2 regions of the Lysinibacillus sp. 1 U-2021 genome follow, and region 2 is predicted to be linked to the other one. Evidence: a T-box and tRNA genes for the amino acid it is inferred to sense, from the RefSeq annotation. Region 2 holds a T-box; the other holds one or more tRNA genes.
The links. The T-box of region 2 lies ahead of leuS (leucine--tRNA ligase). A T-box ahead of a tRNA ligase gene usually reads a tRNA of that ligase, here a tRNA-Leu.

Region 1 (8,444 bases), 530 kb from region 2:
ATAGGGCAAGTGCAGTAATATGTCTTGGTGCTAAGTCAAGTTGAGCATGTAAACCTGTCATAATGGGCTGATGCTGGGCATTAACAAAAATACCACCAGCCCCTCTGACAGCTTCAGAAACTAATCCCTTTGCTTCATTTTTACACCACAGAAGACTCGGGTGAAATTGCATAAATTCCATATCACTAATGGCAGCGCCTGCCCGAAATGCTAATGCGATCCCATCCCCTGTATTAGTTGGAAAATTAGATGTACTTGAATAAAGGGCACCTGCGCCACCTGTCGCTAAAATAACATGATGAGCCAAATAACGTTTTGTACCTTTTTCTCCTTTAGTTAGTACTCCTACACAGTCACCATCTGTATTCCGTAAAAGCTCATAAGCCATTTCATAGCAATTGATCTTTGTTTTGGGCGAAAGTTTATGAAGCAAGTAATCTATGAAAATCTGACCAGTACGATCACCACCTGCATGTAGAATACGATGATGACTATGTGCTCCTTCAAGTCCTAAAACAGGTTTTCCATCGACCTGCCGATCAACAGGGAGGCCATCCTTTAGATAGTTTTGCATAATCTCAGTGCCATCTTTTATAAGTGTTTTAACATGCCTTTTCTCATGATGATACTCTCCAGCTTTCAATGTATCAGCAATATGATGTTGAATATGATCCTCCTCACTGGTAACAGCAGCAATCCCACCTTGTGCACGATAAGAACTACTCATATATACAGATGATTTTGTAACAATTTGTATTTGAAAATGTTTTTCAAGCACTAAAGCAGCCTGAAGTGCAGCAATACCACTACCAATTATAAGGACGTCTGTCTTTACATCCATCGTTATACCTTCTTTACAGTTGTCTTGACACTTATCTTTACATAAAATATAAAAGAAAACAAGACCTGATGAACAAGAGAGGAAGAAGACGATGATTTATATGGATTATGCTGCAACATCACCTATGATGAGGGAATCTCTTGAGGCATATGTAGAGGTGGCACAACGGTATTATGGAAATAGTGCGAGTTTGCATGATTTAGGGGGACAAGCTTTTTATTTTGTCCAGCAATCAAGGGAGGTTGTAGCCCAAGCCCTAGGTGTAACTAGTGATGGCGTAATTTTTACGGGTAGTGGAACAGAAGGAAATCTCATAGCCATCTTGTCGTTAGCGCTAGCCTCAAAAAAAGGAAAACACATTATTTCATCTCAAGCTGAGCATACGTCAGTGCATGCGGCTTTGAATACACTTGAGAAAAAGGGCTTTACTGTAACAAAATTACCTTTGCAGAAGGATGGTTGTGTGGATCTGGGGCAATTGCAACAAGCAATCCGGGAAGAGACTGCTTTGATTACCATTCAACATGTCAATTCTGAAATTGGTTCAATCCAGCCTGTAGAGAAAATCGTAAAGATGGCAAGAAAATCAAATATATTCTGTCATGTTGATTGTGTACAATCATTTGGCAAACTAGCTATACCAAAAGGGGCAGATGCGATTACCATCTCGGCTCATAAAATAGGCGGACCAAAGGGCTGTGGTGCTATATATCTGAACCCTGCAATCAGAGTACCTGCATTAACACCGGGTTTGACACATGAGAGGGGTCTTAGAGGGGGGACATTAGATACTCCTGCAATCGTGGCCTTTGCCGCGGCAATTGAAAACTATCAATATGAATTGCAACATTATGAAACGCTAAGAAATTATTTTGAAAATAATTTACCTGAAAAATGTCAGCTCGTTGAGTGTAAACAGCAACTACCTAATATTTGTGGGGTAATGATGGAAAAAGTAGAGGGGCAATATGTTCTTTTAAAGTTAAATGAGGCGGGAATCTGTATCTCTACAGGTAGTGCATGTGATATTCGTAGTAAATCGGGAACAAAGGCTATTCTATCAATGGGATTCTCTTTGGAAGCGGCACGCCAATTTTTTAGAATATCTTTTGGTCCCGCCACTACACTTGAGGATATTGTAAAATTAAAAATAGAGCTTTCAAATATTTAATGAATAGACGAGTGAAGGATTATCTATATTCTTCACTTGTATTGAAATAGATTATAAGCTAATAATATCGGCCAAATAAAATAATTGTTTTCTTTTGAACCAACAATTGCTATAATATTTTGCAGGGCAATATTTTCTCTTACTTAACAAAAATATCTTTAAAAAGTAATAATTTCTTTTTTTTATAAAAAAGTATTGCACAATGTTAGAAAACGTTATACAATAATTCTTGTCTTGAAGGACAGGTAAACAACTTCAAAACAAGATACATAACAAAGTCTAGTGATGATGGCAAAGAGGTCACACCCGTTCCCATACCGAACACGGAAGTTAAGCTCTTTAGCGCCGATGGTAGTTGGGGGCTTCCCCCTGTGAGAGTAGGACGTCGCTAGGCATAATACCCAGGAGGATTAGCTCAGCTGGGAGAGCATCTGCCTTACAAGCAGAGGGTCGGCGGTTCGAGCCCGTCATCCTCCACCATATGCCGGTTTAGCTCAGCAGGTAGAGCAACTGACTTGTAATCAGTAGGTCGTGGGTTCGATTCCTATAGCCGGCACCATTTTTTCGAGCCATTAGCTCAGTTGGTAGAGCATCTGACTTTTAATCAGAGGGTCGAAGGTTCGAGTCCTTCATGGCTCACCATTTTTAAATAATAATAAGCGGGTGTGGCGGAATTGGCAGACGCACTAGACTTAGGATCTAGCGCCGCAAGGCGTGGGGGTTCGACTCCCTTCACCCGCACCATTATTTTCATTGCCAGATAAAAAAGCTTATGCACATGCGGAAGTAGTTCAGTGGTAGAACACCACCTTGCCAAGGTGGGGGTCGCGAGTTCGAACCTCGTCTTCCGCTCCAAATGTGCCGGGGTGGCGGAACTGGCAGACGCACAGGACTTAAAATCCTGCGGTAGGTGACTACCGTACCGGTTCGATTCCGGTCCTCGGCACCATTTTAAATGCGCCCGTAGCTCAATTGGATAGAGCGTCTGACTACGGATCAGAAGGTTATGGGTTCGACTCCTGTCGGGCGCGCCAAAAGAACAACGGGAAGTAGCTCAGCTTGGTAGAGCACTTGGTTTGGGACCAAGGGGTCGCAGGTTCGAATCCTGTCTTCCCGACCATTTCCAAAAAATTATGGGGCCTTAGCTCAGCTGGGAGAGCGCCTGCCTTGCACGCAGGAGGTCAGCGGTTCGATCCCGCTAGGCTCCACCATAAGTAAATTAACCAGTATAAAGATCCTGGCGGCGTAGCTCAGCTGGCTAGAGCGTACGGTTCATACCCGTAAGGTCGGGGGTTCGATCCCCTCTGCCGCCATCTTAAAGGACCTTTAGCTCAGTTGGTTAGAGCAGACGGCTCATAACCGTCCGGTCGCAGGTTCGAGTCCTGCAAGGTCCACCATTTATATATTGTAACGGAGGTATACCCAAGTCTGGCTGAAGGGATCGGTCTTGAAAACCGACAGGCGGGTAACACCGCGCGGGGGTTCGAATCCCTCTACCTCCTCCAGTTTTAAATTTTTATAAATGGTGCTTTAAAAACTCGAAACAACATAAAATTATCGCGGGGTGGAGCAGTGGTAGCTCGTCGGGCTCATAACCCGAAGGTCGTTGGTTCAAATCCGGCCCCCGCAACCAAAAGGTCCCGTGGTGTAGCGGTTAACATGCCTGCCTGTCACGCAGGAGATCGCCGGTTCGATCCCGGTCGGGACCGCCATTTTTAAAATAAAAGTCATGAGAAGCAAAAGAGTGAGAAAGCTTAGCATGGACGAAATGGGTCAGTAGCTCAGTTGGTAGAGCATTAGATTGAAGCTCTAAGTGTCGGCGGTTCGATTCCGTCCTGACCCACCATTTATGCGGGTGTAGTTTAATGGTAAAACCTCAGCCTTCCAAGCTGATGTCGTGGGTTCGATTCCCATCACCCGCTCCAAGGGCCTATAGCTCAGCTGGTTAGAGCGCACGCCTGATAAGCGTGAGGTCGATGGTTCGAGTCCATTTAGGCCCACCATTATTCCGAAGTAGCTCAGTTGGTAGTAGCACCTGACTGTTAATCAGGTTGTCGCAGGTTCGAGTCCTGCCTTCGGAGCCATTTTTTATTTTGGGGAAGTACTCAAGAGGCTGAAGAGGCGCCCCTGCTAAGGGTGTAGGTCGGGTAACCGGCGCGAGGGTTCAAATCCCTCCTTCTCCGCCATGGGCCCGTTGGTCAAGTGGTTAAGACACCGCCCTTTCACGGCGGTAACACGGGTTCGAATCCCGTACGGGTCATACTACCTGTTAATGGTGAAAGCAGGTGCAGGCACGGATGCTGCTATTGATTCCCTTAAGCCATACCTCGATAAAGGTGACATCATCATCGATGGTGGTAATACCTTCTTCCAGGACACCATTCGTCGTAATCGTGAGCTTTCTGCTGAAGGCTTTAACTTCATTGGTACCGGTGTTTCCGGTGGTGAAGAGGGCGCGCTGAAAGGTCCTTCCATTATGCCTGGTGGCCAGAAAGAAGCCTATGAACTGGTTGCTCCGATCCTTACCAAGATCGCCGCAGTGGCTGAAGACGGTGAGCCATGCGTTACCTATATCGGTGCTGATGGCGCAGGCCATTATGTGAAGATGGTTCACAACGGTATTGAATACGGTGATATGCAACTGATTGCTGAAGCCTATTCTCTGCTTAAAGGTGGTCTTAATCTCTCTAACGAAGAACTGGCACAAACCTTTACCGAGTGGAATAACGGTGAACTGAGCAGCTACCTGATCGACATCACTAAAGACATCTTCACTAAAAAAGATGAAGACGGTAACTACCTGGTTGATGTGATCCTGGATGAAGCAGCTAACAAAGGTACCGGTAAATGGACTAGCCAGAGCGCGCTGGATCTCGGCGAACCGCTGTCGCTAATTACCGAGTCTGTGTTTGCACGTTATATCTCGTCTCTGAAAGATCAGCGCGTTGCCGCATCTAAAGTTCTCTCTGGCCCGCAAGCGCAGCCAGCAGGCGACAAGGCTGAGTTCATCGAAAAAGTTCGCCGTGCGCTGTATCTGGGCAAAATCGTTTCTTACGCTCAGGGCTTCTCTCAACTGCGTGCTGCGTCTGAAGAGTACAACTGGGATCTGAACTACGGTGAAATCGCGAAGATTTTCCGTGCTGGCTGCATCATCCGTGCGCAGTTCCTGCAGAAAATCACCGATGCATATGCCGAAAATCCGCAGATCGCTAACCTGCTGTTGGCTCCGTACTTCAAGCAAATTGCCGATGACTACCAGCAGGCGCTGCGTGATGTCGTTGCTTATGCAGTACAGAACGGTATCCCGGTTCCTACCTTCGCCGCTGCGGTTGCTTATTATGATAGCTACCGTGCCGCTGTTTTGCCTGCGAACCTGATCCAGGCACAGCGTGACTATTTCGGTGCGCATACTTATAAGCGCATTGATAAAGAAGGTGTGTTCCATACCGAATGGCTGGATTAATCTGATTTAACCAACAATAAAATTGAGGCCCGGCGTATATTGTGTCGGGCTTTTTTTGCCAATTATCTTATAGACTAAATTTCACTGCTTAATATTAACTTAATAAATATCAGCTATTCTTATAAAGAAATTCTGAATTGTTTTTCGTTGCGTTGACCATCGAACAACGTAGCGTTAAAACTTTTAGCTCTTATCAGGATGCTAAAAACATCATGATTCACAGTTAAGTTAATTCTGAGAGCATGAAATGAAAATCACCATTTCCGGTACTGGCTATGTAGGCTTGTCAAACGGGCTTCTAATCGCACAAAATCATGAGGTTGTGGCATTAGATATTTTACCGTCACGCGTTGCTATGCTGAATGATCGGATATCTCCTATTGTTGATAAGGAAATTCAGCAGTTTTTGCAATCAGATAAAATACACTTTAATGCCACATTAGATAAAAATGAAGCCTACCGGGGGGCTGATTATGTCATCATCGCCACTCCAACCGACTATGATCCTAAAACTAATTATTTCAATACATCCAGTGTAGAATCAGTAATTAAAGACGTAGTTGAGATAAATCCTTATGCGGTTATGGTCATCAAATCAACGGTTCCCGTTGGTTTTACCGCAGCGATGCATAAGAAATATCGTACTGAAAATATTATATTCTCACCCGAATTTCTCCGTGAGGGTAAAGCCCTTTACGATAACCTTCATCCGTCACGTATTGTCATCGGTGAGCGTTCAGAACGCGCAGAACGTTTCGCTGCGTTATTACAGGAAGGCGCGATTAAGCAAAATATCCCAACCCTGTTTACCGACTCCACTGAAGCAGAAGCGATTAAACTTTTCGCTAATACCTATCTGGCGATGCGCGTAGCATACTTTAATGAACTGGATAGCTATGCAGAAAGTTTAGGTCTGAATACTCGCCAGATTATCGAAGGCGTTTGTCTCGATCCGCGTATTGGCAACCATTACAATAATCCGTCGTTTGGTTATGGTGGTTATTGTCTGCCGAAAGATACCAAGCAGTTACTGGCGAACTATCAGTCTGTGCCGAATAACCTGATCTCGGCAATTGTCGATGCTAACCGCACGCGTAAAGACTTTATTGCCGATGCCATTTTGTCACGCAAGCCGCAAGTGGTGGGTATTTATCGTCTGATTATGAAGAGCGGGTCAGATAACTTCCGTGCGTCTTCCATTCAGGGGATTATGAAGCGTATCAAGGCGAAAGGCGTTGAAGTAATCATTTACGAACCGGTAATGAAAGAAGACTCATTCTTCAACTCTCGCCTGGAACGTGATCTCGCCACCTTCAAACAACAAGCCGACGTCATTATCTCCAACCGTATGGCAGAAGAGCTTAAGGATGTGGCAGACAAAGTCTACACACGAGATCTCTTTGGCAGCGACTAATCTTCTCTGATCAGGGCGGTTTCGCCCTGATTGTCTTTTGTAACCCGTGCAATAATTCATTGTTTTTATCATTTATCCTATAGTATTCACTAAGATTATCACTACACTATGCAGACCTAAAATTATAACGTCCGTTAGGGTAATGATGAGAGTAGAAAATAATAATGTTTCTGGGCAAAACCTTGACCCGGAACAGATTGATTTGATTGATTTACTGGTGCAACTATGGCGTGGCAAGATGACAATCATCATTTCTGTCATTGTCGCTACCTGCCCCCTTTTTATCAGGAATATTTAGCTGTAGCCCTCCGTTTTTCGCCACAAAATGCTCCACACGGATATTGACAGCTTCTTTTACTCTCAATCCAAGTTGGCTCATTAAATCAACGGCTTTCGATACTTCTGCAGAAACTTGTTTTTTTATAGCATCTATCTCCCAACGCTCATACGAGCGATTTTGCAAGCTTTCGTTTCGTTCTAGTACATAAAGACGGTTTTCTGTACAAAAACCTGCAAAATTGCTCTCACCCTCTTTAGAAGCCATTTTATGACCATGTTCTAAGAGTCGTAAGGACGTTTCCACGTTAATCATGTGCCCTTTGGAGATGCCTTTGTCCTCAAGATAAGCAAAATAGGCTTTATAGTGTTGCTCCGTTAGGTGGTCCAACTTACGAACCCCATGTTCAGCCCTCACCCATTTGACGAAGTTTTGGCAATCTGACATGCTGTTGGATTTTTGTTTTAACGAATGAATGCCTTTGATCCCCTCTTTGCGAGCGTCTTTTTTCGAGTGTCCAATCATATCAATCGCATCCAATGCAGTCTTCACATCATGCACGATGGATGCTCTCGCCTTGCTATTTCTTGACCTTTTTCTACTCAAAACTTTCACCTCCTCTCAAATTTGGCATCTCTCAATCCACCTTAGGGTGCGTGGCTCTGTTGAGCCACTTACCCTAAGGTGGGGTATCGCATCATATGTATTTGTGTAAAAAATAAGGTAATCGGTATATCAGCTTAAAACATCCGCTCAAGCCTTAACAGGCGAGCTAAAAAGCATGTCGTTGCTTTGCAACGAAGACAGCAAGCTGTCCAATGTTACGCTGCTACGCAACGTAAATCAGCTAACGCTGATAGAAAATCAAAACCCTTTGCTCGTACCGAGCAATTAATAAAACATAAAAAATTTAACAATCTGTTCTTTGTTGGTTCGTTCAAATAAACCTTAGAACCAACGTTCATTTGAACCTTCGTTGTAACGTTCGTAAGCTTTAATTTCTTTTCATACCCTCTTTGAAAACTCCTTTTGTATTTTTTGTTCACAGTCCTCCTTTTTTGATTTTTATTTTTCAATTGCGTAAAACGCAAAAAAACCGAATGTGCGATAACGCTCAATCAGTTTAAATTGGACACTAAATGTCCCCTTATATAATTTTTAACACGCAAAAATAGCCAATAGGCTTTCTGCTTCATCAATCAAACGATTTAAACAGACACTTAGTGCCTCCCTGTTTGTTTATATCCCAATACACGACTACGCTTGTGGTAATTCCAA
Region 2 (8,444 bases):
CACAACTTTGCTTGTAGACATGCGGGCAACGAAACGTTTTTTTGTGACGAAAAGACCCTATTATTTCTATTTGATTGGCCTGATGATTATTTTATTCACCTGTTTCTTATCTATCGATTTAACGATTTTAGGTGTTATTTATTCTTTTGCCTTTCTGCACATTACCATGCTACCGTTTTTGTTAATCCTTTTATTTACGAATCGCCATATTCATAAGCATAGCTGGCTTGTCATCCTACTATCCATCATCATTGGAATTGGTGTTGGTTTAAGCTTTAATACGCTTTACGGATTAGCTACCAGCTTTATGATCTCAAGTATTTATCAATTAATGCTTCAGACTGAAACAATTGAAAAAAATACCTGAACTCGATAATATTCGGGTTCAGGTTTATAAGTTATTTAACTGATATAAAATAAAAATAGGATTAGTACTAGCAAGCCAACAATGGCCGAACTAATGGAAACATAATGTCTTTTTTCCTCTCGACCATAGTAATAGTCAATGAAAATAGAGCTGAAAAGGCTGACAACTAAATATCCTCCAATAATAACAGTAAATAAAATCCACCCTTTAATTATGATCACCATGAGCATCATGGTATTCAAAATTTTAATAGCCCAAACAGCACGTCTATGATGACTATTGACATACTCCTTTGGTATAGTAAATTTTTTCCTCATTAGTTTATCGACAAGCATTTGGATAGCTATGAGAAAAACTAGCATAACGATTAAACCTGACATTCCAAATTTAGCATCTTTTTTGAGAGCAAGATCTAAATAAGCCTTGGCCAACTCTTTATTATCTACTTTATAAAATGAATTGCTGTCATAATCAACAATTCCGATATCCTCCTCGTTTATGAACATTTTCAGCTTCATAACCTGACCTTTTTCAAACTCTACCCAGACATCACGTTGTAATCTAAAAAAAATACGCTCATTCATTTGTGTCACTGTAGCTTGCTGTAATAGTTGTTGTAATAACTCTTTTTCTGAACCTTGCTCCATTACTCGTTGTCCAATGACCCACCCAGGTCTACCAGCCTTAAAGATCTCCTCATCTGAATTGTAAATCATTGTATATTTTTTTATAGATTGCTGCTGTGCTAATTGAACAATTGAAGCATGCTGCGTTTGCTCTATCTGCCCCAATGGACCGATTTCTATTATCAATAGAAACATGAAAATCGTGCCTATGATGATCAATGGGTAAGACCAGCGTCTTGTTTTTTTTGTTTGCCGCACTTGCCGTAAAATATCCTCCTGTAAGGATTTCGTAAATCGTGGTGCTTCGCCAAGTTCTTGATCCAATTTCTCTTTAAAAGTTGTCATTCATTAACACCTCCCACTTACTATTCGCTAATTTTTCCTGTAACATTTTCCTTGCTCGATGCAATCTGGTTTTAACTGTATTTTCTGCACATGTAAGAATATCTGCAATTTCTCTAATCTTTAATTCCTGATAATAATAAAGGATGACGACTTCTCTATAAGGAATAGGTAATTCAAATAAAGCATTTGTTAATGTTGTCCGTTCATCCTGTGCTAATAGCATCGTTTCAGGTGTTCGTTTACTTGCACCAATATGCAATTTTTCCAACAGTTGATGGCGTTTATTTTTCCAGCTTCGCAAATAATCATGACTTTTATGTACAGTTATTTTAACTAAATAGGTCTTTAGAGATGCTCTTTGTTCGAAGCGATCCTGCTGCCGATAATAAGAAAAAAAGACATCCTGGACTATTTCTTCTGCCATCGCCCAATCCTTTACATAAAGATAAGCCACTCGTAAGCAATATTCTCCGTGTTCTTCCATAATGGCCACCAAATGCTCACTCATCTAAACACCTCCTCTAAACATTCACCCTATAGTCGTAATCGGAACTTAGTTGGTTTCAAAAAAATCGAAAAAGTTTCGTTATCATGAAGGTCATAAAAAGAAAAAATCCTCACACAATAAGAGGGTATTTTTATGAATAGTAACTCCTAAAGAAATAGCCTACATTTTTAGAATGAATTTGTTTGTATGCCATGTTGCATACTTTTTTTCTATTATCTATTGAATAACTAGCAAAAAAACTGTTATAGTGAGATTGTTTGTCTGACGTCTGACTAATTAAGATCTTTAGCTGTTCTTCTGAAATTGGAACATCAGGACAAAATATCACAGATACTTATGGAGGAACTTATGAGATACTTAATATCCTTTTGTGGATTGTTACTTGTTTTTGCCTTAGCTTTATTAATGAGTAAAAACAAAAAAGAAATAAAATATAAATATATAGTGATTATGTTGATCATCCAATTTTTATTGGCAGCTTTACTACTTAATACAACGGTCGGCTATGTGCTAATCAAAGGAATCACCAAAGTGTTTGATCACTTATTGTCCTATGCAAATGCAGGTATATCATTTGTTTTTGGTGGCTTAGCAAATGAAGGAGAATCACCCTTCTTTTTAGCCGTTTTATTACCAATCGTCTTTATATCTGTTCTGATTGGGATCTTGCAGCATTTCAAAATTCTTCCTTTTCTAATGAGATGGGTAGGTTTATTTTTAAGTAAAGTAAGTGGTATGGGGAAATTGGAATCCTATAATGCTGTTGCCTCTGCTATGGTAGGCCAATCCGAAGTGTTCATAACTGTTAAAAAGCAATTAGATAAGATTGCACCACAACGTATGTATACATTATGCGCTTCTGCTATGTCGACTGTTTCGATGTCAGTAGTTGGCGCTTATATGACGATGATTGAGCCAAAGTATGTTGTTACGGCCATTGTATTAAACCTGTTTGGTGGATTTATTATTGTTTCCATTATTAATCCATATACTGTAGATGAAAAAGAAGATATCTTAACAATTGAAGATGAACATAAGCAAGCGTTCTTTCAAATGATTGGTGAATATATTATGGATGGCTTTAAAGTAGCCATCATTGTTGGGGCGATGCTTATTGGTTTCGTAGCATTAATGGATTTAATCAATTCATTATTCGATATAATTATCGGCATCTCTTTCCAAGAAATATTAGGCTATATCTTTGCGCCAATCGCTTTCCTAATGGGTATCCCATGGGCAGATGCTGTGGCAGCTGGCGGTATTATGGCAACCAAATTAGTAACAAACGAATTTGTTGCTATGATTAATCTTGGCGATGTTGCTGAGTCCATGAGTGAACGTACATTAGGTATTATTTCTGTATTCCTCGTATCTTTTGCCAACTTTTCATCAATCGGGATTATTTCGGGTGCTGTAAAAGGTTTGAATGAAAGGCAAGGGAATGTCGTTGCTCGATTTGGTTTAAAGTTGTTGTACGGCGCTACGCTCGTAAGTATCTTAACAGCTATTATTGTGGGATTGATTATTTAAATTGTATCTGGAACTATTTAATGAACTGCACTCAGTTAGATGGGTGCAGTCCTTATTTTATCGCTTAAGATTACTCCAAATTAAAAAATGTACATTACTAAAATTGAATTTAGTAATGTACATTTTTACTTTATATCTCTTTATTTTACGACAATATTGACAAGTTTGCCTGGAATAACGATGATTTTCACTAAGCTCTTTCCTGCCATGTATTCTTGAACCTTTTCATCGGCAAGTGCTACTTTTTCAATATCCTCTTTTGAAGCATCTTTTGCTACGACGATCTTAGCACGTACTTTACCAGCAACTTGTACAGCAATTTCTACTTCATCATCCACAAGCTTTGCTTCATCATATGTTGGCCATTGCTCATATGAAAGAGTGGAATCGTGTCCTAATAGTTGCCATAATTCTTCTGCAATATGCGGAGCGATTGGAGCTAGCATTTTCACAAAGCCTTCAGCATAAGTCGTTGGTATCACATCAGCTTTATAGCAATCATTAATAAAGACCATCATTTGTGAAATAGCTGTGTTAAAGCGGATGCCTTCATAATCCTCTGTCACTTTTTTCACTGTTTGGTGGTATGATTTTTCAAGTGATTGATCGTTAGACACTTGAATTTTTGCTGAAATTGCGCCGTCTTCTTCACTGACAAATAGACGCCAGATACGGTCTAAGAAGCGACGTGCTCCATCTAAACCATTTGTAGACCATGCAACAGAAGCCTCTAGTGGGCCCATGAACATTTCATATAAACGTAATGTATCGGCACCATGTGACGTAATGATTTCATCTGGATTGACAACATTGCCCTTAGATTTAGACATTTTCTCATTACCTTCACCTAGAATCATTCCCTGGTTAAATAACTTTTGGAATGGTTCTTTTGTATGGACAACGCCTAAATCATAGAGAACTTTATGCCAGAAGCGAGCGTATAGTAAATGTAATACAGCATGCTCCGCACCACCAATATAAATATCAACAGGTAACCAACGTTTTAGTAACTCTGGGTCTGCAATCGCCTCTGTATTTGTAGGGTCGATATAGCGTAGGAAGTACCAGCTCGAACCTGCCCACTGCGGCATTGTATTTGTTTCACGACGCCCTTTTTTACCTGTTTCTGGATCGACAACATTTACCCATTCTTCAATATTTGCTAATGGTGATTCACCAGTACCTGATGGACGGATATTATCTGTTTTTGGTAGCATTAGAGGTAATTCTGATTCTGGAACTGGCGTTATCGTGCCATCTTCCCAATGAATCATTGGAATTGGTTCACCCCAATAACGCTGACGGGAGAATAACCAGTCACGTAGACGGTAAGAAATTTTCTTCTCTCCCACACCCTTTTCCGCTAACCATTCAATGGCTTTCGCAATGCCATCTACTTTATTTAAACCATTAAGGAATTCAGAGTTAATATGTTGACCATCACCTGTAAATGCTTCTTTACTGATGTCTCCACCTTCAAGTACAGGAACGATGTCTAGGCCAAATTCAGTCGCGAATTCATAGTCACGCTCATCATGTGCTGGCACCGCCATAATAGCACCTGTACCATAAGACACTAACACATAGTCAGCAATCCAAATTGGCACTTTTTTACCGTTAATCGGATTCACTGCATAAGCGCCTGTAAATACGCCTGTTTTTTCTTTCGCTAAATCTGTACGCTCTAGGTCAGATTTCATTTTAACTTTCTCTAAATAAGTCTCAACAGCTTGGCGTTGGTCAGCTGTTGTTATTTGTTCCACTAATTTATGCTCTGGCGCAAGCACACAGTATGTAGCACCAAATAATGTATCAGGGCGCGTTGTGAAAACTGTGAAGTTTTGATCTGAACCGTCAATGGCAAATGTCACTTCTGCCCCTTCTGAACGGCCAATCCAATTGCGTTGCATATCTTTAATAGATTCAGGCCAATCAACTTCTTCTAGGTCATCGATTAAACGATCAGCATAGGCTGTAATTTTAAGCATCCATTGCTTCATTGGTCTGCGTTCTACTGGATGACCACCACGCTCTGATTTCCCATCAATTACTTCTTCGTTAGCTAATACCGTGCCAAGTGCTGGACACCAGTTAACAGCTACTTCATCCACATAGGCTAAACCTTTCTTATAAAGCTGGATAAAAATCCATTGTGTCCATTTATAATATTCTGGATCAGTTGTGTTAATTTCGCGATCCCAATCATAGCTGAAGCCTAGCTCTTGAATTTGACGTTTAAATGTTGCAATATTTTTAGCTGTAAATTCAGCTGGATCATTCCCTGTATCAAGTGCATATTGTTCTGCTGGTAAACCAAAAGCATCCCAGCCCATTGGATGAAGTACATTATAGCCTTGCATACGTTTAAAGCGCGATAGAATATCAGTTGCCGTATAGCCCTCTGGATGGCCTACATGAAGTCCTGCGCCTGATGGATATGGGAACATATCTAATGCATAAAATTTAGGCTTTGCTGTTTCATTTTCAGTTTTAAATGTTTTGTTATCAGCCCAGTATTGCTGCCACTTTTTTTCAATTTGTTCATGATTAAAACTCATTTTTTTTCCTCCTTCGATTGATCGTGCTGCTCTCCATTATAATTGACAAAATATTTAAAAAATAAAAAAACTCGCCCCTATCTTATAGAAGGGACGAGAGAATTTGTACTCCCGCGGTACCACCCAAATTAGTGATTACACTCGGCTCAAGCTTCCTTAACGCGGAAGAAACGACACACGCTGTTTCACGCGGGCAGACTCAGAAGGCGAGTTCAACTTGCATTCTTACTAGCTTCCACCAACCGCTAGCTCTCTAAAAAGAACCACAAATTTACTATTCCTCATCACAGTCTTTACATGATATTGCATTTATTCTAATGGAAAGTATTGAAAAGCACAAGCCTTTGTTTACAGCTTACCCATTACTGAACAATTAAATCCTTTTCTTCCTTAGACTTTGATAAATCCTTACATTCATGAAAAGCAAAATGCTGACAACCAATGCATTGATTGGCGTTCAAATAATGGAAAGCTTTTGTAATCGCTTCTCCTGTATGCTGAAAAAAATGTTGCGCGCCTATTTTATCGTAAAGACCATTGTGCTGAAGAGCACCCTTTAAATCACCTTGCACACCCGTTACCAAAATAGTACCGCCCTGTGCTTTATAATTTTCTATGATATTACTAAAATATGCTTCTCCAGTAGAATCCATAAAGGGCACTTTCCCCATCCGTAATATCAAAACTCTTGGTTGCTGATGCAGAGTACTTTCAATCGTTTGCTCAAACATTTGTGCAGCACCAAAAAACAACGGCCCTTCAATGGTGTACATACTAATTTGCGGGCAATCATGCTGCTGATGCACTACATGTGGCTGTACCTTTTCACTTTTATTTGAATGATCTGGAAGTACTTTTGTAACAACAAGCTTTTCACTCATGCGTTTCGCAAATAATAGCACAGCCAGCACAAGCCCAACCTCAACTGCTAACGTAAGACTAGTGAATACCGTTAATAAAAAGGTAATCAATAATACCAGTGAGTCGCCTGATTTTAATTTTGCGATATGTGAGAAATGATGTCGTTCACTCATATTCCAAGCTACGACCATCAGTACCGGAGCCATGCTTGCTAACGGAATATGAGATGCATATGGAGCTAATAACAATAATGTGATTAAAACAAACACACCATGAATGATACCCGACATAGGGGATACTGCTCCTGTTTTGATATTGGTCGCTGTGCGTGCAATAGCACCTGTTGCTGGAATACCACCGAATAAAGGCGTCACAATATTAGCAATTCCCTGACCAATTAACTCACGATTACTGTTATGCTTACTATTTGTCATCCCATCCGCCACAACTGCCGATAATAGAGACTCAATACCACCTAGCATTGCAATGACAAACGCTGGACCAATAAGTTGTTGTAATCGTTCGAGCGTGATGTTCGGTAAGGCGAAATGAGGTAATGTATTAGGAATTTGCCCATAGGCCGTTGCAATGGTAGCAACTTGTCCTGAAAAGAAGAAGGTTGCTATAAGTGTAGAGACAACGATACCCGCTAATGCTCCAGGAACCTTTGGAAAAAACTTTGGTGTTATCACGATTGTCACCAAGCATACCGCGGCAGTAAGAATACTATACGTATTTGTCGTATCAAGCTGCTTAATAATTTCCTGTATGTTGGCGATAAAATATTCATGCCTTTTAACATTTGTGAGCCCTAGAAAGTTAGCGATTTGACCTGTAAAAATAATCACTGCTATCCCTGCTGTAAAACCAACTGTTACAGGACGTGGAATAAACTTAATTAAAGTCCCTAACTTAAAAAAGCCCATGACACAAAGCAATACCCCTGCCATTAAACCCGCTAGTAATAAATCTTCATAGCCATAGGTAAGAACAATCCCCAATAGAATTGGCACAAACGCCCCCGTAGGCCCACCTATTTGATATTTGGAACCTCCAAAGAGAGAAATAAGAATACCTGCAATGCAAGCTGTATAAATCCCATATTCAGGTTTCACACCCGATGCTATGGCAAAGGACATGGCAAGTGGAATAGCAACGATTCCCACAATAATCCCTGACAATAAATCCTTCTTTACATGTTGAACTGAATATCCTTCAAAGCGTCCTGTAAACAGTGACTTCATAGATAAATCTTCCCTTCGAAATAATAAGCAAAGCTCAATTTGTCATCATCATTGATTTACTTATTCTCTTCGTCACCTTCATTACTCGTCATTTCCTCTAATCTAGAAATGGTATTAACCAAATGGTTATTAAAAATATCCTTTGCCACCCCAAGTAATGCACCAATCATTGGGTCACTTAAAGAATAGTAAACTTTTTTCCCTTCCTTCACGCCATAAACAATATTTTTAGCACGCAATACACTTAATTGCTGAGAAACAGCAGAACCCTCTTTCTCCAAGCAATCTTGAATCTCATTGACACTTTTCTGTCCATCTACAAGGAGTTCAAGTATTCGGATGCGTAACGGATGTGCTAATGCTTTGAAAAAATCCGCTTTAAACTGTTGTAAGCCCTCTTCCATA

Region 1: it encodes a tRNA-Leu, which carries the amino acid that the T-box ahead of leuS (leucine--tRNA ligase) is inferred to sense. The anticodon was not compared.

The regions. Positions count from the first base shown of each region.
Region 1 is NZ_CP123966.1:297,863-306,306, forward strand. Features, by position in the region: gene nadB (L-aspartate oxidase) at 1-841, opposite strand, end outside; gene QH639_RS01500 (cysteine desulfurase family protein) at 942-2,012, shown strand; rRNA gene rrf (5S ribosomal RNA) at 2,291-2,406, shown strand; tRNA gene QH639_RS01510 (tRNA-Val) at 2,417-2,492, shown strand; tRNA gene QH639_RS01515 (tRNA-Thr) at 2,496-2,571, shown strand; tRNA gene QH639_RS01520 (tRNA-Lys) at 2,579-2,654, shown strand; tRNA gene QH639_RS01525 (tRNA-Leu) at 2,672-2,756, shown strand; tRNA gene QH639_RS01530 (tRNA-Gly) at 2,793-2,867, shown strand; tRNA gene QH639_RS01535 (tRNA-Leu) at 2,873-2,961, shown strand; tRNA gene QH639_RS01540 (tRNA-Arg) at 2,970-3,046, shown strand; tRNA gene QH639_RS01545 (tRNA-Pro) at 3,056-3,132, shown strand; tRNA gene QH639_RS01550 (tRNA-Ala) at 3,148-3,223, shown strand; tRNA gene QH639_RS01555 (tRNA-Met) at 3,252-3,325, shown strand; tRNA gene QH639_RS01560 (tRNA-Ile) at 3,333-3,409, shown strand; tRNA gene QH639_RS01565 (tRNA-Ser) at 3,425-3,517, shown strand; tRNA gene QH639_RS01570 (tRNA-Met) at 3,571-3,645, shown strand; tRNA gene QH639_RS01575 (tRNA-Asp) at 3,649-3,724, shown strand; tRNA gene QH639_RS01580 (tRNA-Phe) at 3,783-3,858, shown strand; tRNA gene QH639_RS01585 (tRNA-Gly) at 3,864-3,937, shown strand; tRNA gene QH639_RS01590 (tRNA-Ile) at 3,939-4,015, shown strand; tRNA gene QH639_RS01595 (tRNA-Asn) at 4,020-4,096, shown strand; tRNA gene QH639_RS01600 (tRNA-Ser) at 4,108-4,198, shown strand; tRNA gene QH639_RS01605 (tRNA-Glu) at 4,201-4,272, shown strand; partial or broken gene gnd (decarboxylating NADP(+)-dependent phosphogluconate dehydrogenase) at 4,279-5,475, shown strand; gene ugd (UDP-glucose 6-dehydrogenase) at 5,723-6,889, shown strand; gene QH639_RS26440 (Wzz/FepE/Etk N-terminal domain-containing protein) at 7,032-7,187, shown strand; gene QH639_RS01620 (hypothetical protein) at 7,113-7,772, opposite strand.
Region 2 is NZ_CP123966.1:828,299-836,742, reverse strand. Features, by position in the region: gene QH639_RS04430 (permease) at 1-367, shown strand, start outside; gene QH639_RS04425 (DUF4181 domain-containing protein) at 403-1,338, opposite strand; gene QH639_RS04420 (sigma-70 family RNA polymerase sigma factor) at 1,325-1,846, opposite strand; gene QH639_RS04415 (NupC/NupG family nucleoside CNT transporter) at 2,195-3,376, shown strand; gene leuS (leucine--tRNA ligase) at 3,517-5,934, opposite strand; T-box leader at 6,021-6,231, opposite strand; gene QH639_RS04405 (SulP family inorganic anion transporter) at 6,297-8,039, opposite strand; gene QH639_RS04400 (ArsR/SmtB family transcription factor) at 8,096-8,443, opposite strand.